DNA from 3 places in the Nocardioides bizhenqiangii genome. Region 2 is predicted to be linked to each of the others. Evidence: predicted binding sites of a transcription regulator. Region 2 holds the regulator's gene; each other region holds the start of a gene.
The links. The regulator LexA, encoded in region 2, represses DNA repair genes until DNA is damaged. The targets are predictions, from matches to a motif close to TCGAACANNTGTTCGA.
Positions count from the first base shown of each region.

Region 1 (10,314 bases), 1.4 Mb from region 2:
CCCACAACCAGGCCCGGCGGCGCGTCATCATCGACGCCGCGATCCGGGTGCTCGAGCGGTCGGAGCCGGGCGACGACGTCCAGGTCCAGCTGATCGCCGAGGAGGCGGGGCTGGCGCGCACGGTGCTCTACCGCCACTTCCACGACCGCGTCGACCTCGACGTGGCGGTGCAGCAGCAGATCTGCAAGGACCTCGGCAAGGTGATCCTCCCCGCCCTCTCGTTCGACGGCACGCCGATCGTGATCATCCGGCGGATCATCGACGCGGTGGTGCGCTGGGCGACCGACCACCCGACCCTGTTCTGGTTCATCGAGCTGGAGCTGCCCGGTCCCGGACCGCACCCGCTGGCGGTGGCGATCGAGGCGCTTGCCGAGCAGATCGAGCAGCTGATGAACACGGTCGTGCAGTACGACGGCGTGGAGCTGAGTGCCGACGACCGGGCCGGTCTCGACCCCTGGGTGTTCGGCCTCATCGGCCAGGTGTTCGCGAGCATCCGGCGCTGGACGTCGCGGCTGGAGCGGGCGCCGAAGGCGGAGCAGCTCGTCAACATGCTCGCCGAGTCGATCTGGCTGCAGATCAACGGCATGGCGACGGCGCGCGGGATCGACGTTCCCAACGTGTCGCTCGCCGAGCTGATCCGGGTCGCGGAGCAGTCGTAGGACATGACCGATCCCGACGGCCTGGAGCGTCTCTGGATGCCCCACCGGATGACCTACGTCCGTGACGCGTCCGACGAGAAGGCGGCCGACCCCGACCTCCCCGCGTGCCCGTTCTGCCGGATCACGCCCGACCCGGCGACGTCCCACGACGACGGCCTGGTCGTCCGGCGGGGGGAGACGGCGTACGCCGTCCTCAACCTCTACCCGTACAACCCCGGTCACCTGATGGTGCTGCCCTACCGGCACGTCGCCGACTACACCGACCTCGACGACGCCGAGACGGCCGAGATCGCCCAGCTGACCAAGGAGGCGCTGGTCACCATCCGCCGGGTCTCGCAGCCGCACGCGTTCAACGTCGGCCTCAACCTCGGCTCGGCCTCCGGCGGGTCGCTCGCCGGGCACCTCCACCAGCACGTCGTGCCGCGCTGGGCCGGCGACGCCAACTTCCTGATGGTGCTGGCCGGCACCAAGATGCTCCCGCAGCTGCTCGACGACACCCGCGACCTGCTCGCCGAGGCATGGTCTCCCGGCAACATGCCTTAGCCTCTGCGTCGTGCTCGACCGGTTCAAGGACTTCTGGCAGGGCGTCGTGCTCATGCCGTTCGTCAAGCTGTTCCTCAAGCTCGGCGTCAGCCCCGACGCGGTGACGCTCGTGGGCACCATCGGCGTCTGCGTGGGGGCGCTGGCGTTCTTCCCCCGTGGCGAGCTGTTGTACGGCGTCCTCTTCATCACCGCGTTCGTCTTCAGCGACCTGATCGACGGCAAGATGGCGCGGATGCTCGAGCGGAAGTCGCGCTTCGGCGCCTTCTGGGACTCGACCCTCGACCGGATCGGCGACGGCGCGATCTTCGGTGGGCTCGCGCTCTACTTCGCCGGCCCCGGCGACAGCTATCTCTACCTGTGCGTGTCGCTGTGGTGCCTGGTGATGGGCTCGGTGACGTCGTACTCCCGGGCGCGGGCGGAGTCGCTCGGCATGGACGCCAAGGGCGGGCTCGCTGAGCGCGCCGACCGGCTGGTCTCGATCCTGGTCATGACCGGCCTGGGCGCCATCTTCGACCTGCCGATCCTGATGTACGTCACCCTCTGGGCACTGGCGGCGGCGAGTGCCTACACGGTGGTGTTCCGGGTGCTGAAGGTCTACCGCCAGGCGGCCGTGCTCGACGCCCCTTCCGGGGATGACCTCGATGCGGGGGAGAAGCCGCCCACGGCCTAGAATCGACCCATGAGCGAGCAGCACGAACTGGGTACGACGAAGGTCAAGCGCGGCATGGCAGAGATGCTCAAGGGCGGCGTCATCATGGACGTGGTCACCGCCGAGCAGGCCAAGATCGCCGAGGACGCCGGCGCCGTCGCCGTGATGGCGCTCGAGCGCGTGCCCGCCGACATCCGGGCCCAGGGCGGCGTCTCGCGGATGAGCGACCCCGACATGATCGACGGGATCATCGAGGCGGTCTCGATCCCGGTGATGGCCAAGGCGCGGATCGGTCACTTCGCCGAGGCCCAGGTGCTGCAGAGCCTCGGCGTCGACTACATCGACGAGTCCGAGGTGCTCACCCCGGCCGACTACGCCAACCACATCGACAAGTGGGCGTTCACCGTGCCGTTCGTGTGCGGCGCGACCAACCTCGGCGAGGCGCTGCGGCGGATCACCGAGGGCGCGGCGATGATCCGCTCCAAGGGCGAGGCCGGCACCGGTGACGTGTCCAACGCGGTCACCCACATGCGCACCATCCGCGGGGAGATCCGCAGGCTCGGGTCGCTCGCCGAGGACGAGCTGTTCGTCGCGGCGAAGGAGTTGCAGGCGCCGTACGACCTGGTGGTCGAGGTCGCCCGCAACGGCAAGCTGCCCGTCGTGCTGTTCACCGCCGGCGGCATCGCGACCCCGGCCGACGCGGCCATGATGATGCAGCTCGGCGCCGAGGGCGTCTTCGTCGGTTCGGGCATCTTCAAGTCCGGCAACCCCGCCCAGCGGGCCGAGGCGATCGTCAAGGCGACGACCTTCCACGACGACCCCGACGTCGTCGCCAAGGTCTCCCGGGGCCTCGGCGAGGCGATGGTCGGCATCAACGTCGAGGACATCCCCCAGCCGCACCGGCTCGCCGAGCGCGGCTGGTAGAACGGCCCGGATGGGCCATTGCGCCCACCCGCTGGTCGGGTGTTCGCTGGGACCGTGTTCGCTCGCACCTCGACGTTCCACGGTGACCCGTCCGGCATCAGCGGGGCGTTCAACTTCGTTCGCGACGAGGTGATGCCCGCTCTCGCCGATGTCCCGGGCTGGGTGGGCCTGTCGATGATGATCGACCGTCCGACCGGTGAGTGCATCACGACCACCTCATGGGACGACGTGGACGCGATGCGTGCGTCCAGTGACCGGCTGACGAAGTTCCGCGACCGCGTCGGCGGGATCCTGAACGCGCCCCCTGCCGTCCAGGAGTGGCAGGTGGCCGTGATGCGGCGTGCCGACCCGGCACACACCGACCGGTGGTGCCGCGTCACCTGGCTGAAGGCCGCCGATGGCAACCTGGACCGCGGCGTCGATATCTACCGCACCGGGTTGCTCCCACGGATCGAGCAGCTGCCCGGGTTCTGCAGCGCCAGCCTGATGGTCGACCGCGCCCGGGGCCGGGTGTGCTCGACCGCGTCGTTCAAGACCCTCGAGTCGCTGCAGCTGTCGCGGGAGGAGGCCCTGATGATCCGGGAAGCCGGGATCCGGGAGGCCGACGTCGACATCATGGACGCGGCGGAGTACGAACTGGCCATCGCCCACCTCCGCGTCCCCGAGCTGGCCTAGTGTCCCGGACTTGAGATCCGCGCCGTATCTCGCGCCCCGAGCACGCACCTCGCTTCCTTGACCTCGCCCCGTCGCGACGCCGCCTTGCTATGCACGCACTCGGACCACGATCTACTGCACGGATTCCGCGCCCGGGACACTAGTTCCGAAGCTCCGGGCAGGGGAGCAGCGCCCGGTCGTCGGCACCGAGCGCGTCGTAGTCGCCGACCAGCTCGAGGACCGAGCCGTCGACGGGGTCGAGGTAGACGCGGAAGTCGTACTGGTCCCGGGCCCACCACAGCTGCGGCTCGCCGCCGTCGGCGACGGTGTACTCACCCGAGGGCGGTCCCATCAGTCCCACGATCTCGTCGCGGGTCTGGTCCGGTGACACGGCGCACCAGGCAGCCACCCACCGCGCGGGACCGGCCTCGCCGTCCGGTCCGCCCTCGGTGCCATCATCCGTACCGGCCTCGGTGCGGTCCGCGATCGAGAAGACCCGCCAGCGCGCCCGGTGGTAGACCATCCGGACCGTGACGTCCCGTGACGCGAGCTGCACGTCGAGGATCGCGTCCTCCTCGGTCTCCTGGGTGACGGCGACGTCGACGACTTCGCTGTCGAACTCGGGGTCCTCCCACAACAGCGCCTCGAAGCCTGTGCACGGGTCGCCGAGCTCGGCGCGATCCACGAGGATCGCCTCGTACCGCAGCTCGATGGTGAACTTCGGCGCCTGGAGCGCGCAGGCGGCGGCGGCGTCGTGCCGAGCCAGCGCTTCGACCCACGCGGCGTACGCATCGGCGACTGCGGACCCCGCCACCTCCTCCGTGGACCCGGTGGTTCTGGACGCATCGACGACGTTACGGCGCTCGCCGGTATCGGAGTCCTTTCCGCAGGCGGAGAGCAGCAGGACGACCGCGAAGACGGTCGAGGGGAGGCGGCTCCACTGCGGCACGGGCGCAACCCTAATCTTGACGGCGTGCCAGCCATCGGAGTCTTCGCTCTCCAGGGCGACGTCCGCGAGCACCTGACGACGCTGACGGCGTTGGGCGCGGACGCGTTCTCCGTCCGGCGACCGGAGGAGCTGGCCCGCTGCGACGGGCTGGTGCTGCCGGGCGGGGAGTCGACGACGATGGGCAAGCTGGCCCGCACCTTCGACCTGCTCGACCCGCTCCGGGAACGGGTCGCCTCCGGCATGCCGACCTTCGGCACCTGCGCCGGCATGATCCTGCTCGCCGACCGGATCCTCGACGGGGTCGCCGGCCAGGAGACGATCGGCGGGATCGACATGACCGTGCGCCGCAACGCGTTCGGCCGGCAGGTCGACTCCTTCGAGTCCGACCTCGACCTCAAGGGTCTCGACCGGCCGGTGCACGCGGTCTTCATCCGCGCGCCGTGGGTCGAGGAGGTCGGTGCCGGCGTCGAGGTGCTGGCCGAGGCCGAGGGGCACCCGGTCGCCGTACGCCAAGGGCGTCTGATGGCGACGTCGTTCCATCCCGAGGTCGCCGACGACGGTCGCATCCACCGACTCTTCCTGGATCTGGTGCGCCAGTAAGATCGGTCCGTTGTCGAATCGGAAGAGGGAAGAATGTCTGGCCACTCCAAGTGGGCGACCACGAAGCACAAGAAGGCGGCCATCGACGCCAAGCGGGGCAAGCTCTTCGCGAAGCTGATCAAGAACATCGAGATCGCCGCCAAGATGGGTGGCCCCGACCCGTCCGGCAACCCCACGCTCTTCGACGCCATCCAGAAGGCCAAGAAGCAGTCGGTCCCCAACAAGAACATCGACTCCGCGGTCAAGCGCGGCGGCGGCCTCGAGGGCAGCGCCGTCGACTACGAGACGATCATGTACGAGGTCTACGGACCGCAGGGCGTCGCGTTGCTCGTCGAGTGCCTGACCGACAACCGCAACCGCGCGGCGATGGAGGTCCGGACGGCGGTCACCCGCAACGGCGGCACCATGGCCGACCCCGGCTCGGTGTCACGGCTCTTCAACCGCAAGGGCGTCGTCGTCGTACCCAAGGCGCAGGAGAAGGAAGGCAAGGCCACCGAGGTCACCGAGGTCACCGAAGACATGGTCCTCGAGGCCACCCTCGACGCCGGTGCCGAAGAGGTCTTCGACCTGGGGGACACCTTCGAGGTGCAGGCCGAGGCGACCGACGTCGTCGCGGTCCGTACGGCGCTGCAGGCGGCCGGGATCGACTACGACTCGGCCGAGGTGCAGTTCGTCGCCTCCCTCGACATCCCCGTCGCCGACCCGGACGCCGCCGGCAAGGTGTTCCGGCTGATCGATGCCGTCGACGACCTCGACGACGTGCAGAACGTCTTCTCCAACGCCGACGTCCCGGACGAGGTCATGGAGGCCGTGGACGCGTAGCGAGGACGGCGTGCGACCGAGGAACGAGGTCGTGACCGGCGTGTCGAGACCCGGTGAGGCGACCGCCGACCTTAGCGTTGGCACCGAACAGGTGTTCGACAGGAAGGCGGGGTCCGGATGCGTGTCCTCGGGGTCGATCCCGGCCTGACCCGCTGCGGGATGGGCGTGGTCGAGGGCGACGTGGGTCGACCGCTGCGGCTCGTCGACGTCAACGTCGTCCGGACGTCGTCCCACCTCTCGGTGCCCGAGCGACTGGTCTCGATCGAGCGGGGCATCGACGCGTGGCTCGACGAGCACCGTCCGGACGCGGTGGCGATCGAGCGGGTCTTCGCCCGGTCCGACGTCAGCACGGTGATGGGCACCGCCCAGGCCAGCGGGATCGCGATGGTCTGCGCTGCCCGCCGCGGTCTGCCCATCGCGCTGCACACGCCGAGCGAGGTCAAGGCGGCCGTGTCCGGCAACGGGCGCGCCGACAAGGCGCAGGTCGGCATGATGGTCACCCGGATCCTCCGCCTCGACGCGATGCCCAAGCCGGCCGACGCGGCCGACGCGCTGGCGCTCGCGATCACCCACATCTGGCGCGGGGGAGCGCAGGCCAGGATCGATGCGGCGGTCGCCGCGGCAGGAGGCAACAGGCCATGATCTCGCACGTCCGGGGCCGGGTCGCGGCCGTCACGCTCTCGAGCGCGGTGCTGGAGGTGGGTGGCGTCGGCCTCGAGCTCATGTGCACGCCCGGCACGCTGGCCACGCTGCGGACCGGCGCCGAGGCGACGCTCCCGACCAGCATGGTGGTGCGCGAGGACTCACTCACCCTGTTCGGCTTCGCCGACGAAGACGAGAAGTCGGTGTTCGAGCTCGTGCAGACCGCATCCGGCGTCGGTCCGAAGCTCGCCCAGGCGATGCTCGCCGTACTCTCCCCGGACGGCGTCCGGACCGCGATCGCCGTCGACGACGTGAAGACGCTGACCAAGGTCCCCGGCATCGGCCAGAAGGGTGCCCAGCGGATCATCCTCGAGCTCAAGGACCGGATCGGCGCCCCGAGGGGACGCGGCGGCGCCCTCCCGGCCGCACCGGCCGAGCCCTGGCGCGACCAGGTGACCCAGGGCCTGATCGGCCTCGGCTACAACGCAAAGGACGCCGACAAGGCCGTCGACGCCGTCGCCGACCAGGCGGGCGACGTCCCCGATGTCGGGTCGCTGCTCCGCGCCGCGCTCCGCGGCCTCTCGAAGGCCTGATCGCGATGCCCTTCCACGAGGACGAGCTCGAGGTGGCCGAGGACTCCCACCTGCGGTCCCTCACCGCGATGGAGGCCGAGGGCGACGACCGCGCGGTCGAGGCGGCGCTGCGGCCGCGCAGCCTCGACGAGGTCGTCGGACAGACCCGGGTCCGCGACCAGCTGGGCCTGGTGCTCGAGGCGGCCCGCCGCCGGGGACGGGCGCCCGACCACGTGCTGCTGTCCGGCCCTCCCGGGCTCGGCAAGACCACGCTCGCCATGATCATCGCCCACGAGATGAACACGCCGCTGCGCCTCACCAGCGGGCCGGCGATCACGCATGCGGGTGACCTCGCGGCCATCCTGTCCGGGCTCAACGAGGGCGACGTGCTCTTCGTCGACGAGATCCACCGGATGTCGCGGCCGGCGGAGGAGATGCTCTACATGGCGATGGAGGACTTCCGGGTCGACGTCGTCATCGGCAAGGGACCGGGCGCGACCGCGATCCCGCTGGAGATCCCGCCCTTCACCCTCGTCGGTGCCACCACCCGGGCAGGACTGTTGCCGGGCCCGCTGCGCGACCGCTTCGGCTTCACCGCGCACCTGGAGTTCTACGAGTCGGCCGACCTCGACCGGATCGTGCACCGCTCGGCGGGCCTGCTCGACGTGGCGCTGACGAAAGAAGGATCGGCCGAGATCGCCTCGCGCTCCCGCGGCACGCCCCGGATCGCCAACCGGCTGCTCCGGAGGGTCCGCGACTTCGCCCAGGTCCGCGCCGACGGAGTGGTCACCCATCCGGTGGCGCGGGCTGCGCTCGAGCTGTACGAGGTCGACGAGCTCGGTCTCGACCGGCTCGACCGGGCCGTGATCGACGCGCTGTGCCGACGGTTCGGAGGCGGGCCGGTCGGGGTGTCGACGCTGGCCGTCGCCGTCGGCGAGGAGCGTGAGACCGTCGAGGAGGTGGCGGAGCCGTTCCTCGTGCGCAGCGGGTTCCTCGCCCGCACCCCCCGCGGCCGGATCGCGACCCCGGCCGCGTGGGAGCACCTCGGGCTGACGCCCCCGCCGATGCCCGTCGAGCAGGCCGACCCCACCCTGTTCGAGGAGTAGGACACGTCGTACGGCGACCCGTCCGGCCGTCGGCGTACGGCGATGTGGTCCGCGTAACACGCGCGGCTACACTTGCCCGTCGGCCCGCCCCGGGCTCCGTGCGGCTGCCCGGACCCGGTCGTGGAGCCGCGTCCCGGAGGAACCCTCGGAAGGCTCATTGGTGAAGGATCTCGCCCCCCTGCTGTGGATCGTCGCGATCGGTGCGATCTTCTGGCTGCTGATCATCCGGCCGGCGCAGCGGCGCCAGAAGGAAGTCGCCCGGGTGCAGGCGTCGATCGCTCCCGGTGAGCCGGTCGTCCTCACCTCGGGCATCTTCGGCACCGTCAGCGAGACCGACGACACGACGCTCCTCATCGAGATCGCACCGGGGGTGAACGTCAAGGTCGCGCGCGGCGCCGTCGCCTCGGTGGTCCGCCGGGACGAGCCTGACGAGTCGCCCGCCGACGACTCGACCGACACCGAGACCGACACCCAGACCGACACCCAGACCGACACCCAGACCGACGCCGACGGCGGGGAGCGCTGACGTGGCGCCGCGCCGCCTCCGGCCCGGCCGGACGCTGATCGCCTTCTTCGTGGGCGTCGGCGTGCTGTTCGGCCTGGTCGCCATCGCCGGCACCTGGAAGCCGTCCCTCGGCCTCGACCTCCAGGGCGGTCTCCGGATCACCATGACGGCGACCGGTGACCCGAGCGACGAGAACTTCGAGGAGGCGCGGCGGATCATCGATCAGCGCGTCAACGCGTCGGGTATCTCCGAGGCCGAGGTCACCGCGCAGTCGGGCCAGTACATCGTCGTCGAGATCCCGGGCTCCACGGAGAACCGGCGCGAGACCGAGGAGCTGGTCCGGCGTCAGGCCCAGCTCCGCTTCCGCCTGGTCGCCTGCGTCGAGGGCGCGCAGGACCCGTGCGCGACCGGCGGTCTGCCGCTGGGCCGCGCACCGCTGGCGCTCGACCACAAGCCCGGCCACCAGGGCACGGCGAACGACGAACCCACCGACACCGCGAGCCCGACCGACACCGCCAGCCCGACCGAGACCGGGACCGATGCCCCCGAGGAGGACGGTGGCGACGCGGGCGTCCGCACCGCCGAGGACGAGATCGCCTGGTCGGCCGCGCCCGACCAGGAGTCGATCGCGCTCTTCAACGAGCTCCAGTGCAACGAGGACGGCGCGACGGTCCGCACCAACCGGCAGGGTGAGACCGTGCCCGCTCCCCAGGAGGATGACCCGGACCAGCCGCTCGTCGCCTGCGAGGTCCGCGAGGGCGAGGGCGGCGGCGTCACCAAGTACCTGCTGTCGCGATCGGTCATCGAGGGCACCGAGCTCGACGACGCGTCCGCGGGCATCCCGCAGGGCGAGGTCGACTGGGCGGTCTTCCTCGAGCTCGGCAACAACAAGGAAAAGGCGCACCCCGAGGGCTCCACCGGCGCTGAGGACGACTTCGAGACGATCTCCTCCCAGCTGGCCGGCACCGGACGTCAGTTCGCGATCGTGCTCGACGGCCAGGTGCTGTCGGCGCCGGAGATGAACGACCCGATCCTCGATGGTCGATCCCAGATCACCGGCAACTTCGACGAGGACAGCGCGGCCAACCTGGCCAACAGCCTCAAGTTCGGCGCGCTCCCGATCTCGTTCGAGGAGGACGTCACGACCGAGGACGTGGGCCCGTCGCTGGCGGGCGACCAGCTCTCAGCGGGTCTCACGGCCGGCGCCATCGGTCTTGGCCTGGTCATGCTCTACTGCCTGCTCTACTACCGGGGCCTCGGCCTGGTCGTGGTCGGCTCGCTCTTCGTCGCGGCGGGCGTCACCTACGGCACGGTGCTGCTGCTGAGCGAGGCGGCGGGCTTCACCCTGACGCTGCCGGGCATCGCGGGATTCATCATCGCGGTCGGCATCACCGCCGACTCGTTCGTCATCTACTTCGAGCGGATCCGTGACGAGATGCGCGAGGGCAAGTCGATGCGGGTCGCGGTCGAGACCGGCTGGGCCCGCGCCCGGGTGACCCGGTTCGCGGCCAACACCGTCAACCTGCTCGCGGCGCTGATCCTCTACGTGTTCGCCACCGGTGCGGTCAAGGGCTTCGGGTTCGCGCTCGGCCTGTCGACGCTCATCGACCTCGCCGTCCTGTTCTGGTTCACCAAGCCACTGGTGTCGTGGCTGGCACAGTTCAAGGCGTTCAACTCGGGCCACCGGCT
Region 1 covers NZ_CP141059.1:2,130,994-2,141,307, forward strand. The annotation lists gene SHK19_RS10255 (TetR/AcrR family transcriptional regulator) at 1-659, shown strand, start outside; gene SHK19_RS10260 (HIT family protein) at 663-1,202, shown strand; gene pgsA (phosphatidylinositol phosphate synthase) at 1,255-1,872, shown strand; gene pdxS (pyridoxal 5'-phosphate synthase lyase subunit PdxS) at 1,882-2,775, shown strand; gene SHK19_RS10275 (hypothetical protein) at 2,830-3,450, shown strand; gene SHK19_RS10280 (hypothetical protein) at 3,590-4,378, opposite strand; gene pdxT (pyridoxal 5'-phosphate synthase glutaminase subunit PdxT) at 4,403-4,978, shown strand; gene SHK19_RS10290 (YebC/PmpR family DNA-binding transcriptional regulator) at 5,012-5,800, shown strand; gene ruvC (crossover junction endodeoxyribonuclease RuvC) at 5,918-6,442, shown strand; gene ruvA (Holliday junction branch migration protein RuvA) at 6,439-7,035, shown strand; gene ruvB (Holliday junction branch migration DNA helicase RuvB) at 7,041-8,120, shown strand; gene yajC (preprotein translocase subunit YajC) at 8,281-8,646, shown strand; gene secD (protein translocase subunit SecD) at 8,648-10,314, shown strand, end outside.
Region 1: a site for LexA is predicted at 5,884-5,899, ahead of ruvC (crossover junction endodeoxyribonuclease RuvC). Genes of this name have one in related genera too.

Region 2 (10,314 bases):
CCGTTGGACTACCTCTGCACCAAGAGGCAGAGGGCGGCCTCAGTCGGCGACCGCCCTCCGAGCCCGCTTGGTGATCAGCTGCAACCGCTGGTGCTGCCGCAGCCTTCGCACACGTAGCACGAACCAGCCGGCCGCATCTTGGTGCCGCAGGTCATGCAGAGCGGGCTGTCGACGGCGTGGCCGGTGATCTGCTCGAGGAGCTCGGCTGACGTGCGTGCCTGCGGGACTCCGGGGGCCTTGTCGGCGATGACGATCTCGGCCTCTTCGACTTCCGGGGTCTCGATACGCGCCTCGCTAGCGCTCGGCGCTACTCGACCAGCGGAGGGTGCCGGGTCCTCGATGAGCTCGCTCGCAGAGCCGGTCTCCTCGACGGGCTCGTAGCTGCCCGTCTCGAGGTGGCGCTGGCGCTCCTCGGCGGAGTAGATGCCGAGGGCGGAGCGGGCGTCGAAGGACAGGTAGTCGAGGGCCAGGCGGCGGAAGATGTAGTCCATGATCGACTGGCTCATTCGCACGTCGGGGTCGTCGGTGAGGCCGGCGGGCTCGAAGCGCAGGTTGGTGAACTTCGAGACGTAGGTCTCCAGGGGCACGCCGTACTGGAGGCCGACGCTGACCGCGATCGAGAAGGCGTCCATCACGCCGGCCAGGGTCGAGCCCTGCTTGCCGAGCTTGAGGAAGACCTCGCCGAGCTGGCCGTCGTCGTGGGCGCCGGAGATCATGTAGCCCTCGGCGCCGCCCACGGTGAACGACGTCGTCCGCGACTGGCGCGACTTCGGCAGCCGCTTGCGGGTCGGGGCGTAGACGACCTTCTCGATGACCTTCTCCACGACCGCGGCTGCGGCGTCGAGAGCGTCGGCGGCGTCCTTCTTGGCCTTGCCGCCACCGTCGGACAGCGGCTGGCCGACCTTGCAGTTGTCGCGGTAGATCGCGGTGGCCTTGAGGCCAAGCTTCCACGACTGGAGGTAGATGTCCTCGATCTCCTCGACCGTCGCCGACTCCGGCAGATTGACCGTCTTCGAGATCGCACCGGACAGGAACGGCTGGCAGGCCGCCATCATCTTCACGTGGCCCATCGGCTTGAGGGACCGCTCACCCATCGCGGTGTCGAACACCTCGTAGTGCTCGGTCTTCAGACCAGGCGCGTCGACCACGTGCCCGTGCTCGGCGATGTAGGCGACGATCGCCTCGATCTTCTCCTCGTCGTAGCCCATCTTCTTCAGCGCCCGCGGGATCGTCTGGTTGACGATCTGCATCGAGCCGCCGCCGACCAGCTTCTTGAACTTGACCAGCGAGAAGTCCGGCTCGATGCCGGTCGTGTCGCAGTCCATCATGAAGCCGATGGTGCCGGTCGGCGCGAGCACCGAAGCCTGCGCGTTGCGGAAGCCGTTGACCTTGCCGAGCTCGACGACCCGCGCCCACTCCTCCGTCGCCAGCTTGTGCACGTCGGCGTCGGCGATGTGGAACGTGCGCACCTCGTCGTTGGCCGCCTGGTGCTTGCGCATCACCCGGTTGTGCGCCTCGGCGTTGCGGGCGTAGCCGGCGTACGGGCCGACGATGTCGGCGAGCTCCGCCGAGCGGCGGTACGACGTGCCGGTCATCAGGCTCGTGATGGTGGCCGCCATCGCCCGACCGCCGTCGGAGTCGTAGCCCAGGCCCATCGCCATCAGCAGTGCGCCGAGGTTGGCGTACCCGATGCCGAGCTGGCGGTAGTCACGCGTCGTGTCGCCGATCGCCTCGGTCGGGAAGTCGGCGAAGCAGATCGAGATGTCCATCGCGGTGATGATCAGCTCGACGGCCTTCGCGAACAGCGGGGCGTCGAAGGTGTCGTCGTCCTTGAGGAACTTCAGCAGGTTGAGCGACGCCAGGTTGCACGACGAGTTGTCGAGGCTCATGTACTCCGAGCACGGGTTGGACGCGGTGATCCGACCGGTCTCCGGGTTGGTGTGCCAGTCGTTGATCGTGTCGTCGTACTGCAGGCCCGGGTCGGCGCAGGCCCACGCGGCCTCGCTGATCTTGCGGAACAGCGTGCGGGCGTCGACGGACTCGATGACCTCGCCGGTCTTGCGTCCGCGCAGCCCGAACTCGCTGCCGTCCTCGACCGCGCGCATGAACTCGTCGGTGACCCGGACCGAGTTGTTGGCGTTCTGGTACTGCACGGACGTGATGTCCTTGCCGCCCAGGTCCATGTCGAAGCCGGCGTCGCGCAGGGCGCGGATCTTGTCCTCCTCGCGCCACTTGGTCTCGACGAACTCCTCGATGTCGGGGTGGTCGACGTCGAGCACGACCATCTTCGCCGCGCGACGGGTGGCGCCGCCGGACTTGATGGTGCCCGCGGACGCGTCGGCACCGCGCATGAAGGACACCGGGCCGGACGCCGTGCCGCCGCTGCTCAGCAGCTCCTTGGACGACCGGATCCGGGAGAGGTTGAGGCCGGCACCGGAGCCGCCCTTGAAGATGAAGCCCTCTTCCTTGTACCAGTTCAGGATCGAGTCCATCGAGTCGTCGACGGAGAGGATGAAGCAGGCGGACACCTGCTGTGGCGACTGGGTGCCGACGTTGAACCAGACCGGGGAGTTGAAGGAGAAGTACTGGTGCACGAGCAGCCAGGTGAGCTCGTGCTCAAAGGTCTCCGCGTCGGCCGGGGTCGCGAAGTAGCCGTGCTCGACGCCGGCCTTGGTGTAGGTCTTCACGACCCGGTCGACCAGCTGCTTGAGGCCGGTCTCGCGCTCGGGGGTGCCGACGGCGCCACGGAAGTACTTCGTCGTGACGATGGTGCTCGCGTTGACCGACCAGAAGTCCGGGAACTCCACGCCGCGCTGCTCGAAGACCGTCTCACCGGTCTTCCAGTTGGTCTGTACGACGTCGCGCCGCTCCCACTTGATCTCGTCGTAGGGGTGCACGCCCTCGCTGCTGAAGACGCGGTTGATGGTGAGGCCCTTGCGGGCGCCCGTCGTACCTGTCGCTGCTGAGCTGGCCGTCTCGGTCATGACTCTCCTGATCCCCCTGGCTGGGTGTCCGCATCGGTTATGAGTGTTGCTGGTGGCACCGACAGTTCGATGCCGGAAGTTGGTGGCCCGGACAGGCAGCTTCCCCACTACCTGCCCGGGCGTCTGGGGTCAGCCCGAGGGGGCTGGTGCGGGTGTCTCCTGTACAACAACCGCGTCGGCTCGCTCCATCCGCAACAGGGCGATTTCTGCCTCGAAATCGTCGGCGGACTCGAAGCCGCGGTAGACGCTCGCGAAGCGCAGGTAGGCGACCTCGTCGAGCCTGCGGAGCGGGGCCAGGATCGCCAGGCCCACCTCGTGGGCGGCGATCTCGGGGCTCCCGGCGAGCCGCAGCTGGTCCTCGACCTCCTGACCGAGGCGGGCGAGCTCGTCCTCGGTGACCGGCCGGCCGTTGCACGCCTTCCGGACGCCGGCGACTGCCTTCTCCCGGTTGAACGGCTCGGTGGCGCCGGAGCGCTTGAGCACCGTGAGCTGCATCAGCTCGACGGTGGTGAACCGCTTCTCGCAGTCCTGGCACATCCGGCGGCGCCGGATCGAGCAGCCGTCGTCGGACACCCGGGAGTCGAGGACCTTGGTGTCGACGTGCTTGCAGTACGGGCAGTGCATGCGACGATCCCCCTCTCTGGCGCCTCGACAAGCTCGGCGTGCGTTGGGCATGGCGAACTAGACCCTCGATCGGGCCGCTCCTGTGGATAATCCGGCTCTAGCTGTGCAGTTCGGGCACCGGTTCTGTGAACTAGATGTGGAGAACTACACCGTTGTAAGTACTAGATGTTGTGGTGACACTACGCCTCTGCCACTAGGCGTGCAAGCGAACGCCGGAAACTGGTCCGAGGAATGTTGTCTGGGTCACGTTTGCGCAGGTCAGGGGCTTGTTGACCGCCGGAAGTGCGGCGTGTCGACCTGCGTGTCGACGTCTCACAACCGTCTCAGATGGGGGTCGAATCGTTCGAAAGGGCGATCCCGGGGAAGCCTCCCGTCGCTAACGTTCGACCTGGCCTCGAGGCCGCGCGACCGAACCCATGTCGCACCCCACTTCTGCGCAGCCCTGGAGGCCGTCATGCACCAGCTCCGTCGTACCCGCCGCCTGCTCGTTGCCGTCCCCACGGCGCTCCTGGCCGTCTCCCTCGTCGGTTGCAGCAACATCGGCGAGGACGCCGCGGAGAAGGCCCTCGAGGAGGAGGGCATCGACGCCGACATCGACGGCAGCGACATCAACATCGAGGGCACCGACTTCAACGTCACCACCGGTGAGCTGCCGAAGGACTTCCCGGTCGACGAGGTGCCGGTCGTCGACGGCGAGATCATCGAGGGCACCTACGCGAAGAACTCCAAGACCTGGACCACTACGGTCGAGGTCGGACCCGCCGGCGGCGACAAGCAGGCGGCGTACGACGACGCCGAGGCCACGCTCACCGGCGCGGGCGCCACGGTCGTGCAGGAGCCGGTCGACAACGGCAGCGCGATCAGCGGCGTCTACGCGACGGCCTCCCACACGGTCACGCTTTCCGTGACCGACTCCAACCGCGTCATCGTCAATTACCTGGTGGCGCCGAAGTAGCACGCGAAACCGTCCTGATGGCTGATGGCGTCCGGCGGCGATCGGGCGTAACGTCGGAGAGTCCTCCGGTCCGGGACCGCTCAGCGTTTGTGGGGACATGAGCGGTCCTGGGCCGGTTGGCGGGTCCTGACCATTCGGGCTTGGTGCATCGGACAGAATGCCCCAGTGAGCGGCGGGAAGCGCGCGGGTGAGCGCCATAAGCAGGGATTCCGCCCTGTGCTGCTCCTCCTCGCCATCGGCATCACCCTCTGTGTGGTCGCCTGGGGCTACCTGGTCTACGCCGCGATCGACTTCGGCTCGACCGCCCGCCACGAGAACGACTCCGAAGCATGGGGCTACCTCGCGGTCGCGGCCGTCGGCGCCGTCGCCTGCCTGTTCCTCGGCTTCATGCTGGTCGCGCGGTTCTCCCGCGCGCTCGGCTTCACCAAAGCACCGGATCCCAAGCCGAAGAAGGATCCGGGCGCGCCCAAGGGCGGCAAGCGGGCTGCTCGTTAGGGCGGTCGACAGCCATACGTAGCGGCAACTCGCGTCGAGCGCCCACTCTCCACAGAGCAGATCGAGGGGTGTCGGCGGAACGAGATTCCGCGGTACTTTCGTGCCCCCGCCCGTGGGTCAGGGCGGCGTTTCATCTCGGGAGGCCTGCATGACCGTGACTCTCCGCGGACGATCGGCAATCGGAGTCACCGCGCTGCTGATCGCCGGGCTTGTGGCGGGCTGTGAGGACGAAGAGGATCCCCCGCAGCCGCTCGAGTCCAGCAGCAAGCCTGCTCCGCCTCCCACCAGTGCGACGACCGAGCCCACCCCGACCGGGCCGGTGGAACCGACACTTCCGGTCGAAGCCGAACCAGAGACGAAGGAAGGGGCTACGGCGTTCGTCCAGTACTACTGGCAGGTCGTCAGTTTTGCCCGCCGCACAGGCGATGTCCGCCTTCTCAGCACCCTGTCGGTCCCCTCGTGCGAAGGCTGCAACGGCGGGATCAAATCCATCAGCCGGGTCTACAAGCGAGGAGGCCGCATTCTCGGCGGCAGCTTCGAACTCAAGAAGGCGATTCCTGGGCAAACGCCGAGCGGTGCTTGGAACGTGTCGACGCGCGTCAAGGTGAACCGCTCCCGAACCGTTGGCGCGGGCGACCTCAACCAGAACGTGCGAGCTGGCGAGCTCAACTTCCTCTTCGGGCTGGAGCGTGCAAACGGCTCGTGGCAGATCACATTCTTGGACGTCCCATGAGTCGCCTACTTGCGCTCATATTGATTGTGCTGACCTTGCGATTCGGCGACGCAGCAGCACTCGACGATCCATGGGTCGATGCCGACGAGGACAGCTTTGCGACTGGCGTAAAAGAGTCGAACGGCGGGTCGACCGTCCCGCCGTCGACCGACCCTGTTCAGCAAGTGGGGACCTACCGCCAAGAGCCAGCGTGTGTCGGAGTGTGCACTGGCGAGCTCACTTGTCCGGACGGCACGTTCAAGATCCATTCGTGGATTGAGCTCCCGAACGGGCAGCGCGTGAACGACTCCTACTGGTGCCCCTCCGATGGCGGGCCGCCGGTCGTCACCGACGATGTCGTCGCCACCGCATTCCGTCGGATCTCCCTCCCGCCTTCGACCTTCTCCATCCAGCCTCCGGGCGGCCAGACGCTGGTGAACTTCAAGACGAACTTCTTCACCGAGGAGCGGACGCTCAACCGGACCGTCACCCTGCTCGGGCAGCGGGTCGACCTGCGGATCTGGGCGCACTCGTACACCTGGCACTTCGGTGACGGCGAGTCGATCACGACCAGCAAGCCCGGCGCGCCGTACCCGAAGCTGCTGATCACCCACAACTACCTGAAGAAGGGCGACTACCGGCCGGCGATGGACACCACCTGGGTTGCGGACTACCGGGTCGGTGGCGGTGCGTGGCAGTCGGTACCGGGCAGCGTCACGATCGAGGGCGCGCCCGCCAACCTGGAAGCGATCGAAGCCAGACCGACCCTCGTCGGCTACGGCGGCTAGGTCTCGATACGCCCTCGCCTGGCGGCTCGGGGCTACTCGACCACCGACGAAAGGCGCGAAGGGCGGACCCGGGGTCACGGGTCCGCCCTTCGTCTTCCCCTTCGGGCCCGGGCAGTGGGCCCTGTCGTCCGCGGGGGTCGAGGTCGCGGACGAAGTTTGTTCAGTTGCGGGGTCTCGGTACGCCCTCGCCTGGCGGCTCGGGCTACTCGACCACCGGGTCGTCAGTCGGTGGGGATCCGGAGCGTCTGGCCGGCGAGGACCATCCTCGAGTCGAGGCTGTTCATCTCCTGGATGCGCTCGACCATGGCGCCCACGTCGCCCTCGCCGGTCACGGCGGTGGCGTCGGCGGCGATGTCCCACAGGGTCTCGCCGGGAGCGACGGTCACGACCTCCACCTGCTTGACGCCGGCGTCCTGGGTGGCGACCGAACCGGCCGCGAACCACACGCCCAGCGCGAAGGCCAGCAGCACCCCGAAACCGAAGACCACCAGCCGGCCACGCCGGGTGAGGCGCACCTGACGAGCGCTGTAGCTGACCTGCGGGGTGAAAGTGATCGTGCTCATCGTGTGACCTCCGGGGGAAGGGCTCCGACTCTCGGAGCCCGGGGGATCTGGTGTGTTCGAGTGATGTCTATCGAGGACCTCCGACAGAGACCGTTCGATCAACAGTTCGATCGAACACATGTACGAGACTAGATCACTTGTTCGAACGGTTCAAGGACCGGCTCGAAAGTTTGTTCGAGGGCGTGTCGCGACACGCAGGTTCGAACAGATGTTTGAAACCGAGGTGTGATTGGGGTTACCGTCGAGCCATGCCAAACGACAGGGCGAAGAAGGTCAGCGAGCTTCCCGACGGCCCGCCCGACGCGAGCGGGCTCACGCCGCGGCAGCAGCGAGTGCTCCAGCACATCAAGGACTGCATCGACCAGCGCGGCTATCCCCCGAGCATGCGCGAGATCGGCAAGGCCGTCGGCCTGACCAGCACCTCGAGCGTCGCCCACCAGCTGCGCGTGCTGGAGGAGAAGGGCTTCCTCAAGAAGGACCCCAGCCTCCCCCGCGCCCTCCAGGTCGTGCTGCCCGAGACCATGCGCCGGCAGGCGGTCGGCTCGGCGTCGGAGACGTCGTACGACGAGACCGGCTTCGGCGACTCCGCTCCCGTCCCCACCAACGTGCCCATGGTCGGCCGGATCGCGGCCGGTGGCCCGATCCTCGCCGAGGAGCGGATCGAGGACGTCTTCCCGCTCCCCCGCCAGCTCGTCGGCGACGGCCAACTGTTCCTGCTCGAGGTCAGCGGTGAGTCGATGATCGACGCCGCGATCTGCCACGGCGACTACGTCGTGATCCGCCAGCAGCCGACCGCCGAGAACGGCGAGATCGTCGCCGCGATGATCGACGGCGAGGCCACCGTGAAGACCTTCCAGCGCAAGGACGGCAGGGTCTGGCTGCTCCCGCACAACGACGCGTTCGAGCCGATCGACGGCACCGACGCGACGATCCTCGGCAAGGTGACGGCGGTCCTCCGGCGGGTGTGATCGCTAGCGCGGTAGCTCTTCCGGCTTGTGCTCGTCGACCCAGTCGTCGATCCGTTGCCACCAGTCGAAGAGCCAGGTGATCTGCTCCTCGCGACCCGTGGGGATCTCATCCCGGGGCACGCGCCACCACCCCATCTGCAGCCGTTTGTCCATCGGCAGCTCGCGCCAGATGTCGCCGAGCGAGTCGATGTGGTCGAGCCCGGTGTGCGCGACCAGCAGGACGTCTGCCTCGGGCGATGCTTCGAGCGCTGCGAGCGCGCCGCCCGGTCGCGGCGCGAGGACGTGGGACATCGCCTCGGCGCGGACAGCCATGTCCTCGCGGCCGAGCTTCCGGAGCCGGGCGATGGACCGGGTGCGCCGCCCCTTCGTGAAGTTGCCTCCCTCGGGGAAGATCACGAACGCGTCGTTGGCGTCGAGGTGGCGGGCGAGGTCGCCGACCTCGGCCTCGAGATCCCGACCGGGACGGTGCGACACGAACCGGCTCGGCACCCGCGCGAGCATCACGCCCAGCGCCGGGTCCCAGGCGAGCATCTCCTTGAGCACGATCCGCGGCTCGCGGTGGTACCAGTGCATCAACGCGTACATGATCGAGAACGAGTCGCCCACGCCGGCGTGACGACAGAACACCAGCAGCGGATGCCCTGGGAACGCGTCCGGCGCCGTGCCGACCGTCTCGATCTTCAGCCGCAGCACGCGCCGCGCCTCCCGGAAGAAGACCACCAGGTAGGTCCGCATGATCGCGTAGTGCATCCGCTCGAACCACGGCCGGCGTAGCCGCCAACCGAATCCCGAGCCGATCCACAGCGCGAACAGGGCGACCAGGGCCAGGGTCTCCAGCGTCAGGTGCAGCAGCCCGACCCAGAGCAGGCGCACCGGTCGCAACCAGCCGGGGACGAACGCCGACGCGATCCCGGTCGCCAGCAACCACAGCGGCAGGCTGGTCCACAGGGTCACGGTCAGCAGGATGAGCAGCGGCGCGAGGACGAACCGTCGGATGACCCAGGCGATCGCGGGATGGATCATGCGACCTCCGCAAGATAGGTGAGTCCGGCCCGGTAGGCCGCCTCGATCCGCCGGTGGACTGCCGAGGCGTCCCGGTAGGCCAACGGCGAGTCGTCGTCCGCGGTGACGGCGGACGGCAGGACATAGGCGTCGACGTCGGCCGGCAACGCGTCCAGCTCGCGATGGAACCGGTGCCGGCGGGCGATCTCGAAGGACACCCGGGCGACCTCCCAGGGCCGGCGTGGCGGGCTCAACCGCCGCTCGGCGCGACCGACCTGGAGCACGAAGATCCGGCGCGCGCCCAGCTCGGCAGCGCGCCCGACCGGGATCGAGTTCACGATCCCACCGTCGAGGTAGTGCTCGCCGTCGACCTCCGCCGGCGGCAACAGCCCTGGTACGGCGGCCGAGGCCAGCACCGCCGGGACGACCGGGCCCGTCGTGAACCAGTGCTCCGACGCCCGCTCGATGTGGGACGCACAGCACTGGAACGGGACCGCGAGGTCCTCGAACCGGACGCCCGCGAACTCCCTCTCCAGGCGTTGACGCAACGGCTCCGCCGAGTGCAGGTGAGTGCCGGTCCGCCACGCGCGGCGCAGCTGCGTCCACGCCCGATCGGCGTAGACGTCGCCCCCCTCGGCGATCTCGGTCCAGAGGTCACGCAGCCGGTCGACGCAGGCGGACGTCGGGTCGTTCGCCACCACCAGGCCGTTGAGCGCACCGACCGAGGTGCCCACCACCAGGTCAGGGACGATCCCGCGCTCGAACAGGGCTCGGACCATCCCCACCTCGACCGCGCCCAGCAGCCCGCCTCCGCCCAGGACGAAGGCGGTAGGACCCGCCGCGGAACGACTCATCGCTTTCGGAAACTACACCGGAACGGGCGTGGGAGGCTGTGTCCATGGCGTCGGCGGAGGGACCCGGGCTCATCGGGCGGATGGCCGGTGCGGTGACCGGCCGGGTGGTCGACGCCGTACCGCCGGAGGTGATCCTGGATCACCTCGACCTCGACGCGTTCCTGGACCGCATCGACATCAACCACCTGCTCGACCGGATCGACGTCGACCGGCTGTTGGCCAGGGTCGATCTCAATGCGTTGCTCAGTGATGTCCAGCTGGCTGAGCTGGTCCGTCGGGCCGGCATCCCCGAGCTGGTTGCCGAGACGTCGGGCCAGCTCGCCGGAGGCGTGCTGGACTCTGCGCGCCGGCAGCTCGTGGGTGTCGACA
Region 2 covers NZ_CP141059.1:681,560-691,873, reverse strand. The annotation lists gene SHK19_RS03365 (vitamin B12-dependent ribonucleotide reductase) at 75-2,984, opposite strand; gene nrdR (transcriptional regulator NrdR) at 3,114-3,608, opposite strand; gene SHK19_RS03355 (hypothetical protein) at 4,063-4,563, shown strand; gene SHK19_RS03350 (hypothetical protein) at 4,780-5,058, shown strand; gene SHK19_RS03345 (DUF6318 family protein) at 5,207-5,791, shown strand; gene SHK19_RS03340 (PKD domain-containing protein) at 6,070-6,558, shown strand; gene SHK19_RS03335 (LysM peptidoglycan-binding domain-containing protein) at 6,780-7,121, opposite strand; gene lexA (transcriptional repressor LexA) at 7,370-8,089, shown strand; gene SHK19_RS03325 (1-acyl-sn-glycerol-3-phosphate acyltransferase) at 8,093-9,112, opposite strand; gene SHK19_RS03320 (patatin-like phospholipase family protein) at 9,109-9,945, opposite strand; gene SHK19_RS03315 (RDD family protein) at 9,990-10,314, shown strand, end outside.

Region 3 (10,314 bases), 2.2 Mb from region 2:
GGATGCCGGGCGACGGCAGCGGATCGGTCATCACCTTCACCTTCGGCGAAGCCGTCACCGTCGCCGAGGTCGGCCTGATCAACGGCTACGCCAAGACCGACCCGCCGCACGACTGGTACGCCGGCAATCGCCGGATCGAGGCCGTCACCTGGGTCTTCGACGACGGCACCGAGGTGACGCAGGAGCTCCGCGAGCGCCCGGACCTGCAGACGATCGGTGTCGACGCCGTCGAGACGGCGACGATCGAGCTGCGGATCCTCGAGGTCACCGGGCCAGGCGATGGTCCGGACGGCCGGGACTTCACCGCGATCAGCGACGTGAAGATCTTCGGCTCCGAGTGAGCGCGTGACCGGACCTCAGCGGCACGCGGCATTTAGGGCGGAACGGCGCCAGGGCAATCGAAGAAGCGTGGTGCCACGCCGCGGTGGTTGCGGTGCGGTTCCCCGGGCCCTGCCCGGGCGCGGGGAGGTCTGGGGTGCTCGTTGTGGTTGCGGCCGCAAAGGGGAGACGGGTGGTGGCGGCAGGTGCGCGGCTTGCGGCTTCAGGACCGGCTTCCGGACCGCCGTGGGCATGCCGTTGGCCCCGCCGGTGGCGGGGTGCGGGGCGGGGTAGCTAGTCCTCGGGCGGCGGTGTGGCGGTGAGTTGGTGGGTGCCGGTGGGGTCGACCAGGTAGGTGCCGGTGGGGAGGGTCCAGTGGTAGGTGCCGGGGGTGAGCATCCGGTAGTTGGCTCGGCCCGAGGTTTTGTACCGGTGGTGGCCGCGGCAGGCCGGGGAGAGGTTGCAGGCGCAGGTCGGCCCACCGCCGGCGTGGGGGGTGATGTGGTCGAGGTCGCAGGTTTCGGCGGGTTGGGTGCAGTAGGGGAAGCCGCAGTGGTGGTCGCGTCCGGTGACCTGGCGGCGGATCCGGTCGGGGATCTCATAGGAGTCGACCGGTTGGTGGCCGGCGAGGTCGACCACCGGCCGCACGATCACGCTGGTGTGGGGGGTGGTGAGCCATTCCTTGACCTGCTCCACGCTGATCGGGGTGCGGGTGTTGCCGAACCGGCCCACGGTCTGGTCGGTGGCGGAGAGGTGGAGGGTGAGCTCGGTCTTCCGGCCGGGGACGACCCGGGTGATCTCCCCGGTGTCGGGGTCGGCGACCTCGAGGTCGAGGACCAGGTCCTCCCGGGCGATCTCACCGAGCGCCTTGGCCCGACGGACGTCCAACGAGTCCTCATCACCGAGCTGGCCGGCGAGCTTGGCGCGGCGGGCAATCGCTTGTTCGAGGTCGAGGGCATCGGCGGCGTCCAGGGTGGCGTCGACCTGCGCGGTGCCGTTGTAGCCGACCCGGTCCAGGCCGGTGTGGACGTGTCGGTGGTCCCGGGACTCCCGCCGGCGGTCCTCCGCCGCGGCGGGGTCGTAGCGGACCAGGGCTTCCTCGACCAGCCGGTCGACCTGCGCCCAGGTCACCCCGTGCGCGAACGGAGCCAGGTGATTGTCGACAAACGAAGCGGCGTCCTGCGGTAGGAGGCGGGTGGCGTCGGCGACCCGGAGTGCTTTCCACACCGGGACCTGGCCGTCGAGGAGGCGGGTCCAGGTCTTGGGGAGGCGGTGGGCGAGCTCGAGGACCTGGCCGACGTAGTTGCGACCCGAGTCCAGCGACCGACCCAACAACGCGGAGAGCTCCATCACCGCGAAGTCGGAGATCAACGGCGCGCCGGGTCCGGCGAGCGGGAGCCCGGTGTCCAGACCCCGCTCGGTCAACGTCGCCACATCACCGGCGTCCTCATCAACGACATGCTCGCCGGCCCATTCGGCGACCGCCCGCAGGGTGGCGATCTCGCGTTCGGCGACCACCCTGCGGTGGTCGCGGATCTCGGCCAGCAGCTCCTGGGACCGGGTGCGGACCGCGGGCTCAACGACCTGGTCCGCCGCGGGGGCGGTGAGGTCGAAGAGGGGTGCGGTCCCGAGATCCATGAGGCCCATTCAACCCCGACCCTCCGACACAACGAAACGCTCAGAACCCCCCTGTGGACAGGCGATCCGCCGTTCGGCGCCTGTGGACGGAAGGTGGTCCGGGCGCCTTGGTTTCGAGGCTCGGCGCTAGCGCTCGTCGCACCTCAACCAGCGGCGTTGGCGCACCACGGTGAGCCGGCCGCGGCGAGGAACCGACAGCCCTCCGCTCCCCGTCCCAAGCCCTGTCGGTCGCAACCCCCTGCCGACCGCAGCCAGCACACATAGGCCCGGGTCTCGAGACGGTCACAGCGCGACCTCCTCGACCACCGACCGAGGCTCCGCCATGAGCCGGACGCGGCGCGCAACGAGCAGCCCCCGCTCCCGTCCAAAGCCTGTCGATCGCACCCACCCACAACCTGCAACCCGCGGCCATGGGCGGTGATCTCGTGACGGTCAGATCGCAGCGAGCACCTTCGCGGCTGCGTCGGTGTCGGCGCGGCTGATGTCCAGGTGCGTGACGAGCCGTACGGTGCGCGCGCCGACGGCGCCGACCAGCACGCCCGCCTCCCGGGCCGCAGCGACGAAGGCGACGGCGTCGGGCCGGTCGAAGGCGACGATGTTGGTGTCGACGGTCGCGGGGTCGACGCCGCAGGCGTCGGCCAGCAGCCGGGCGTGGGCGTGGTCGTCGGCAAGACGTTCGATGTGGTGGTCGAGGGCATGGAGGCCGGCGGCGGCGAGGACGCCGACCTGCCGCATCCCGCCGCCGAGCCGCTTGCGCCGCACCCGCGCCTCGGTCACCAGGTCGGCCGGGCCGACGAGCAGCGACCCGACCGGTGCGCCGAGCCCCTTCGACAGGCAGACGCCCACGACATCGGCGACGGCGCCGTACTCCTCGAACGCGACGCCGGTCGCGACGTGGGCGTTCCAGATCCGCGCGCCGTCGAGGTGGATGGCGGCACCCTGCGCGTCAGCGAAGGCGCGCAGGACCTTGAGGTCGGCGAGGGGCAGCACCGCTCCCCCGGCGAAGTTGTGGGTGTTCTCGACGGAGATCGCCGCGGTGCGCACGAAGAACGGGCCGAGGTCGGGTGCGAACAGGTCTTCGATGGCCGGGAGGTCGACCTGGCCGCGCGGGTGCGACCAGGTGCGCATGGTCAGCCCCGAGACCGCGCCGTGCGCGCCGAGCTCGGCCCGGGCGATGTGGGCGCGCGCCTCGCACAGGACCTCCTGACCCGGTGCGACGACGAGCGCGACCGCGAGCACGTTGGCCATCGAGCCGGTCGGGGTGAACAGCGCCGCCTCGTGCCCGAGCGTCGCCGCCACCCGCTCCTCGAGCTGCCGGACGGTCGGGTCCTCGCCGTAGACGTCGTCGCCGACCTCGGCCCGCGCCATGGCGGCGCGCATCGCCTCGCTCGGCCGGGTGACCGTGTCGGAACGGAGATCGATCACGAGATCTCGCGGGAGAGGATCGGCGACCAGCCGGCCTCCTTGTCGGGAGTGGCCGCGGTGTTCGTGGTCCGCGCCCGCAGCTGGTAGGTCCCTGAACGCGTCCGGTTGAAGAACCCGGTCGCCGCGGCGGTGTCGGTCCGGAAGGTCTGCCATGTCGTGGTGCCGGCCCGGCGGTACTGGACGTCGAAGGCACGCCCGGTCTCGGCTCTCGAGGCTGCCCAGCGCAGGGTCCAGCCGCTACCCGGGGAGCCCGTCGCCAGGATGCGTACGGCGATGCTGCCGTTCATGCCCGCGTGGACCGTGCAGTGGTAGGGGAACTTCCCCGCCGACGGCATCTCCTCGCTGAAGGGTGTCGTGCCCTCCCCGCTGTCCCAGAAGTCCTGGTTGGACGTGGTCGAGTGGTTGCCCTGGAAGGACCACGACACCGACGTCCCCTGCGCGACGGTCGTCTTCGACGGGGTGAAGCTGAAGCCGGAGGCGACGATCGTCGAGCCACCACCCACCGCGGTCGGGGCACCCACCAGGGATGCCGTGATCAGTGCCGCGGCGCCGAGAACCGCCGGCGCGAGAAGGGATCGGATGCGCACCCGATCACCATAGGGCGGTGCTCAGGCGCGGCGCAGCATCTCGGCGACCAGGAAGGCCATCTCCAGCGACTGCACGCGGTTGAGGCGTGGGTCCACGACCGACTCGTAGCGGTGCGCGAGCCCCAGCTCGTCGAGCTCCTCGCCGCCGCCGATGATTTCGGTGACGTCGTCGCCGGTGTTCTCGACCAGGATGCCGGCGGGGATCGTGCCGAGCGCCCGGTGCACGTCGAAGAAGCCCTGCACCTCGTCGAGGACGTCCTCGAACCGCCGGGTCTTGTAGCCGTTGGAGGTCTCGAAGGTGTTGCCGTGCATGGCGTCGCAGACCCAGGCGACGTCGACGCCCTCGGCGGTGACCTTTTCGACCAGGTGCGGCAGGCCCTCCCGGATCCGTCCCGCGCCGAACCGGGTGATGAAGGTCAACCGGCCCGCCTCGTTGGTCGGGTTCAGCTTCGCCGCGAGCGCGAGCGCGTCGTCGGCCGTCGCGTTCGGGCCGAGCTTGCACCCGATCGGGTTGCTGATGCGACTGAAGTACTCGACGTGCGCCCCGTCCAGCTGGCGGGTCCGCTCCCCGATCCAGACCATGTGGGCGGAGACGTTGTACGGGTTCTCGGTCCGCGAGTCGATCCGCGTCATCGCGTGCTCGTACTCGAGCAGCAGCGCCTCGTGCGAGGAGTAGAAGTCGACCCGGTGGAACTCGTCGGGATCGCCGGCGCCGATCGCCTTCATGAACGTGAGCGCGCGGTCGATCTCGGCCGCCATCGCCTCGTAGTGCTGGCCCACCGGGCTGTTGCGGACGAACTCGGAGTTCCACGTGTGCACCTGGCGCAGGTCGGCGTAGCCACCCGTGGTGAACGCGCGGACCAGGTTCAGCGTCGAGGCCGACGCGTGGTAGACGTCGAGCAGCCGTTGCGGGTCCGGACGACGCGACTCCGGGGTGAACTCGAACCCGTTGACCGCGTCGCCGCGGTAGGCCGGCAGGGTCACGCCGTCGCGGGTCTCCATGTCCGACGAGCGCGGCTTGGCGTACTGGCCCGCGAGCCTGCCCACCTTCACGACGGGCACGGACGCGGCGTAGGTCAGGACGACCGCCATCTGCAGCAGCACCCGCAGCTTGTTGCGGACGTTGTCCGCGGTGGCGTCCACGAATGTCTCCGCGCAGTCGCCGCCCTGGAGGATGAACGCCTCGCCGCGGCTCGCCGCTGCGATCTTGGCCTTGAGCTCGTCGCACTCCCCCGCGAACACCAACGGCGGCATGGTCCGCAGCCGGGCGACGGCGGCGGCCACGGCGGCAGGGTCGTCGTACGACGGCTGCTGCGCGGCACCGAGGGCGTGCAGCTGCTCGAGGGTCGGGATCTGACTCACCGGACAAGGGTACGGCGCCCGCCAGGGACCCGCCGATTCAGCGTCCATCCATGGGCAGCCGGTCGCGCGCCTCGAGAACGCCGCGTTCTGGGTTAACCTGCCCGCGTGGGCAAGTTGCGCTCGCTCAAGCAGCAGCTCGACGTGTTGCGCGGACGCTACGAAGGCTTCCGCGTCGAGTCCGCCGCGGACCGCGACGAGTGCATGCGGGTGCTGGACGAGGTCCGCAGACTCGAGCTGAAGCGGGTCAAGGGACGCAGCGTCCTGGAGTCGGCGGCGTTCGTCGACGTCGATGTCGACGACGTGCTCCTCGCTGTGCGCGACACCGCGGAGGACCGGATCGTGGGCTGCATCCGCTCCACGCCTGCCGCCCAGATCGCGACACTGCAGTCCAGCCGCGACGAGTACCAGATCGACAAGCTCGCCCCGGACCTCCTGGACCGCACCCAGGTCCTCACCCGGTTCGCGATGCTCCGCTCGCACCGGAGCACCCTGGCCTCTTACGTGATCATGCGCGAGCTCTACCGCGACTCGCTGGCCCGTGGACTGTTGATCAGCCTGCAGAGCTGCGAGCCCGGTCTGTACGCCACCTACCTGCGACTCGGCTTCCGCCCGATGGGCTCGGTGCACCAGAGCTCGCTCGGCGGCTTCCGGATCCCGATGGTCCACGTGCACCACGACCGCGACCACATGGAGCGCGTCGGTACGCCGTTGGTGAAGGAGCTGCCCCGCGACCGGCCGCTGCCGACCGAGGGCATCGAGTGGTACCGGGAGATGGAGGCCCGTGAGGGTCGGATCGACCCCGGTGTGGCGTTCCACGAGACGAACGACGGCGCCGACTCCCAGGGCGAGGCCGAGGTCCACGCCTGGCTCACCGAGGGGCTCAGCGACAAGGGCCGTGCCGAGCTCCTCCGCAATGCGCTGGAGGTGAATTGCACCGACGGCGACGTGGTCATCGCCGCGGGCGACGGCGGGCGGTTCCTCGGTTTCGTGCTCGACGGTGTCGTGGAGGTCAAGACCGGTGACCGCGTGGTGCGGATGCTGGGCGAAGGAGAGCTGTTCGGCGAGATCGCGCTCGTCCTCGACCGGCCGCGGACGGTCGACATCGTGGCTGCCGGGGACGACACGCGGGTACTGCTGCTGAGCCAGACGGCGCTGACGCGGCTGTCGACCGGCGCCGATCAGGTCCAGGTGTGGCGCAACATCGCCCGGGTGCTGGCTACGCGGTTGCCGTACACGACCTGATGAAGGAGACCAGCTCGGTCGCCAGCCGGTCCGCGAGCTCGAACTGCACGGCGTGACCGGTGTCCACCTCGACGAGGTGGCTCGTGGGAGCCCGCTCCAGCACCGGCGCGATCCACGCGCGGACCTTCGCGTTGTCGACGATGCGGTCGCCCGTAGCCGTGAGTGCGAACACCGGGAGCCGGACGCCGAGGATGGCCTCCCATGACCGCTCCTGGACCTCGTCCATCACCACGACGGACTTCAGGGTGAGCTCGGTCGTCTTGAGTGCGTCGGCATCGATGAAGTCCAGTCCGTCGGGTTCGAGCGTGAAGTCGGTTGCCTGCAGCGGGACGGGCACGAACGACTCGTCGCGGTCGGGACCCAGGTCGAAGTGGGTCAGCAGGTGCTGCACCACCCGCTCGGTCATGTCGATCACCGAGCGGAAGCGGGCGTTCCAGAACAGCCCGGGTGTGACGAGCAGCAGGCTGGAGAGCCACTCCTCGTCCTGGAGCTCGTGGGCCGCCACCGCGGCGTACTGCGCACCCTGGCACCAGCCGGCGAGGTGCACCCGCTGGTAACGCTCGGCGAGGAACCGCAGGTGCTCCTCGACGTCGTCGATCGTGCGGTCGGCACTGCCGAGGTCGCCACGACCGTCGTTGAGCCCGCACCCGCGGCGATCGGGCGCGAAGACGGCGTAGTCCGACCGCGCGGTGATGGCCTCGGCCAGGGGGCGCTGCCACAGCGAGTGGCTCATCCCGCCGTGCAGCACGACCACGACGTCGTCGGCCTGCTCGGGTCCCCAGAGCCGGTAGTGGATGTCGTACCCGTCCGACATCGACTGGACGGCCACCTTCTCTCGCTCCGGCCACGACGTGCTCGGCGCCCGACCGGTCGTGCCCCAGCCGCGGCCCCACGCATCGGGCGGCGTGACCTGCAGGCCTTCGGGGGTCACCTCGGCGTACAGCTGGCTGAGGTCGAGCCGGCCCCCGCGTCCCCAGCGCAGGCTGGGCGTGACCGGTTCGCGTTCGATCAGCCGCGACCCGAAGGCGCCCTCCTGAGCGGCGAGATCGTCCGCCTGCGCGGCGACGAGCATGGCCGCCCGGGTGAGCACCGACGTCTCCCCCACGTGGGCACCGACGATGAGCGGCCATCCGCGCTCGTTGATCGCGTCCACCAGGCGCAGTCCTCGGAGCACCCCGCCGACGCGCGACACCTTCAGGTTGGCGATGTAGGTGCCGGCGAGGCCGTCGTACCGCTCCAGGTCGGCCATCGTGCACAGGCTCTCGTCGAGGATGATCGGTACGCCCAGCTCGACGCTGATCGCGCTCTGCATCTGGGCGTCTCGCGGAGCCACTGGCTCCTCGATGCCGAACAGGGGCGCGTCGAGAGCCTTCAGGTAGCCGAGCGCGTCGGCGGGCGAGTCCGCCCAGAGGTTGTTGGCGTCGACACGGACCCGCCAGGACTCGACGCCGTGCCACGCGGCGAGCTCGGCGATGTCAGCGAGCTTCTGCTGATCGACGCCCAGGTCCCCGCCGAGCTTCACCTTGAAGTCGGTGAGGCCGAGGATGCAGTACTGGTCGATGAGGAACCTGGTCTTCCACCGTTCGTCGTTGCCGAGCACCGCGCTGTAGCGATGCGGCCCCCCCGGTGGCCGGAGCCCGAGCAGACCCTCGACGCTCGCCTCCTGCTCCTGGGCGAACAGGTCGAGCAGAGCCATCTCGACGGCGCACCACGCCGAAGGCGAGGCATCGATCTCCTTCTCGTGCGCGACGGTCCACGCGCGCACGTCGGCCAACGAGCCGCACTCCGCCATGATCTGCGGGCCGCGAGCCCCGAGCCAGGCCCGGACCGACTCTCGCGTCTCACCCGTGACGTACGGCCGCGGGCAGCCCTCGCCGTAGCCGCGCAGCCCACCGCGGGAGGCCTCGACCCACAGGCTCTCGCCGTGCGTGCGTGCGGCCGACGCGTGCCGGAAGGTCATCTTCAGCGGGACCCGAAGCTCGGAGAACTGCAGACGCAGCACGTCGTCCATCCGGAAACAGTGGCACGTCCGGGCGGGCGCCACCAGAGCTCGTGGGCGTTACCTCGGGTCGTCCGTCGGGTCGATGTCCATGTGGTCGATGTCGACGAAGCGTGGCGGCTCCTCGTCCTTGTTCGCCACACGGTTGATCAGCCAGGTCACCACCCAGAGCCCGACGCCGATCACCATCAGCCCGCCGGCGATCTCGTAAACGATCGAGTCGCGATCGACCCACGGACCGGCCAGGTAGAGGCAGAGGATGGCGGCGACCGGCGGCACCACCATCGGCGCCGTGAAGAACGTCTTGTCGTGGTCGGCGCGCTTGCGCTTCAGGACAAGGCAGGCGACGTTGACGACCGCGAACACGCACAGCAGCAGGAAGGCGGTCGTGCTGCTGAGGTTGGCGACCACGTTGCTGTCGGGGTCGCTCGTGACGTACCAGATGAGCAGCAGCGACAGCACGGTCGTGAACAGGATCGCCAGCCAGGGCGTACGACGGCCCGGCAGGACCGCCGAGAGCTGCCGCGGCAGCACCCGCTGCTTCGCCATCCCGTAGACGAGGCGACTCGCCATCAGCATGTTGATGAGGGCGGTGTTGGCGACGGCGAACACCGCCAGGAACGGGAAGACCTTGTCGATCGGGAAGTCGGGTGAGCCGATGTGGACCACCTCGACCAGGGCGCGACCCTCGGACTCGTAGATGTCCTGGAGCTGCTGCTCGTTGAGGACGCTGACCACCGATACGGCGACCAGTATGTAGAGGAGCGCGGCGATGCCGAGTCCGAGGAACATGGTCCGCGGGAAGATCCGCTCCGGCTCCTTGGTCTCCTCCACCATGTTGACCGAGTCCTCGAACCCCACCATCGCGAAGAACGCGATCGAGGTCGCTGCGGTCACGGCGAAGACCCAGCCCATGTCCTGGTAGTCGTCGAAGCTGACCAGGTCCTCCATGTTTGCGTCCCCGCGGGCGACGACGGCGAACCCGACGCCGATGACGATGCACAGCGCGACCATCTCCACCATCGTGAGGACGATGTTGAACTTCACGCTCTCGCCGACACCACGCAGGTTGATGAGCGCCAGCAGGAGCATGAAGCCGAGTGCCACCAGGGTCACCACGCCGGTGTCCACCGAGGTGACGGTGGCTCCGTCGGCCGTCGTCGACCACACGTCGTTGAGGGCCAGGCCGGCGAAGAAGTTCTGCGCGAGCGTGTTGGCCGACGTCGAGGCGCTGGTGATGCCGGAGCACACGACGGCGAACGCCACCATGAACGTGAGGAAGTGGATCCCGAACGCCTTGTGCGTGTAGAGAGCGGCCCCCGCCGCCGCGGGGTACTTCGTGACGAGCTCCAGGTAGGAGAACGCCGTCAGCACGGCGACCACGAAGGCGAGGAGGAACGGCAGCCACAGCACGCCACCGACGTAGCCGGCCATCTGGCCGGTCACCGCGTAGACGCCCGCGCCGAGGATGTCGCCGACGATGAAGAGGAGGAGGAGCCAGGGCCCCATCACCCGTTTGAGCTCGTGCGGCTCCTCAGCTGCCGGAGTCTTCTCAGGCGAGGTCGAGACTGTCATCCGAGATCCTCCAGAGGTCGGGTCCGCTTCCCCAGGACGTCACCATCCCGCAAGAATTCCTGTTTGGGAAGCATCTCGGCGGAGCGCCTCAGACGTGTCGCCCCCTGATCACGACCGTCTGCGGCCGGCCCAGCGCGGCGGGATCGGACTCGATGTCTCCGTCGACGA
Region 3 covers NZ_CP141059.1:2,840,562-2,850,875, forward strand. The annotation lists gene SHK19_RS13805 (NADase-type glycan-binding domain-containing protein) at 1-341, shown strand, start outside; gene SHK19_RS13810 (HNH endonuclease signature motif containing protein) at 613-1,956, opposite strand; gene SHK19_RS13815 (threonine aldolase family protein) at 2,389-3,381, opposite strand; gene SHK19_RS13820 (cupredoxin domain-containing protein) at 3,378-3,968, opposite strand; gene SHK19_RS13825 (class II 3-deoxy-7-phosphoheptulonate synthase) at 3,990-5,378, opposite strand; gene SHK19_RS13830 (cyclic nucleotide-binding domain-containing protein) at 5,436-6,572, shown strand; gene SHK19_RS13835 (alpha/beta fold hydrolase) at 6,547-8,583, opposite strand; gene SHK19_RS13840 (APC family permease) at 8,632-10,146, opposite strand; gene SHK19_RS13845 (amidohydrolase family protein) at 10,235-10,314, opposite strand, start outside.
Region 3: a site for LexA is predicted at 2,018-2,033, ahead of SHK19_RS13810 (HNH endonuclease signature motif containing protein). Genes of this name have one in related genera too.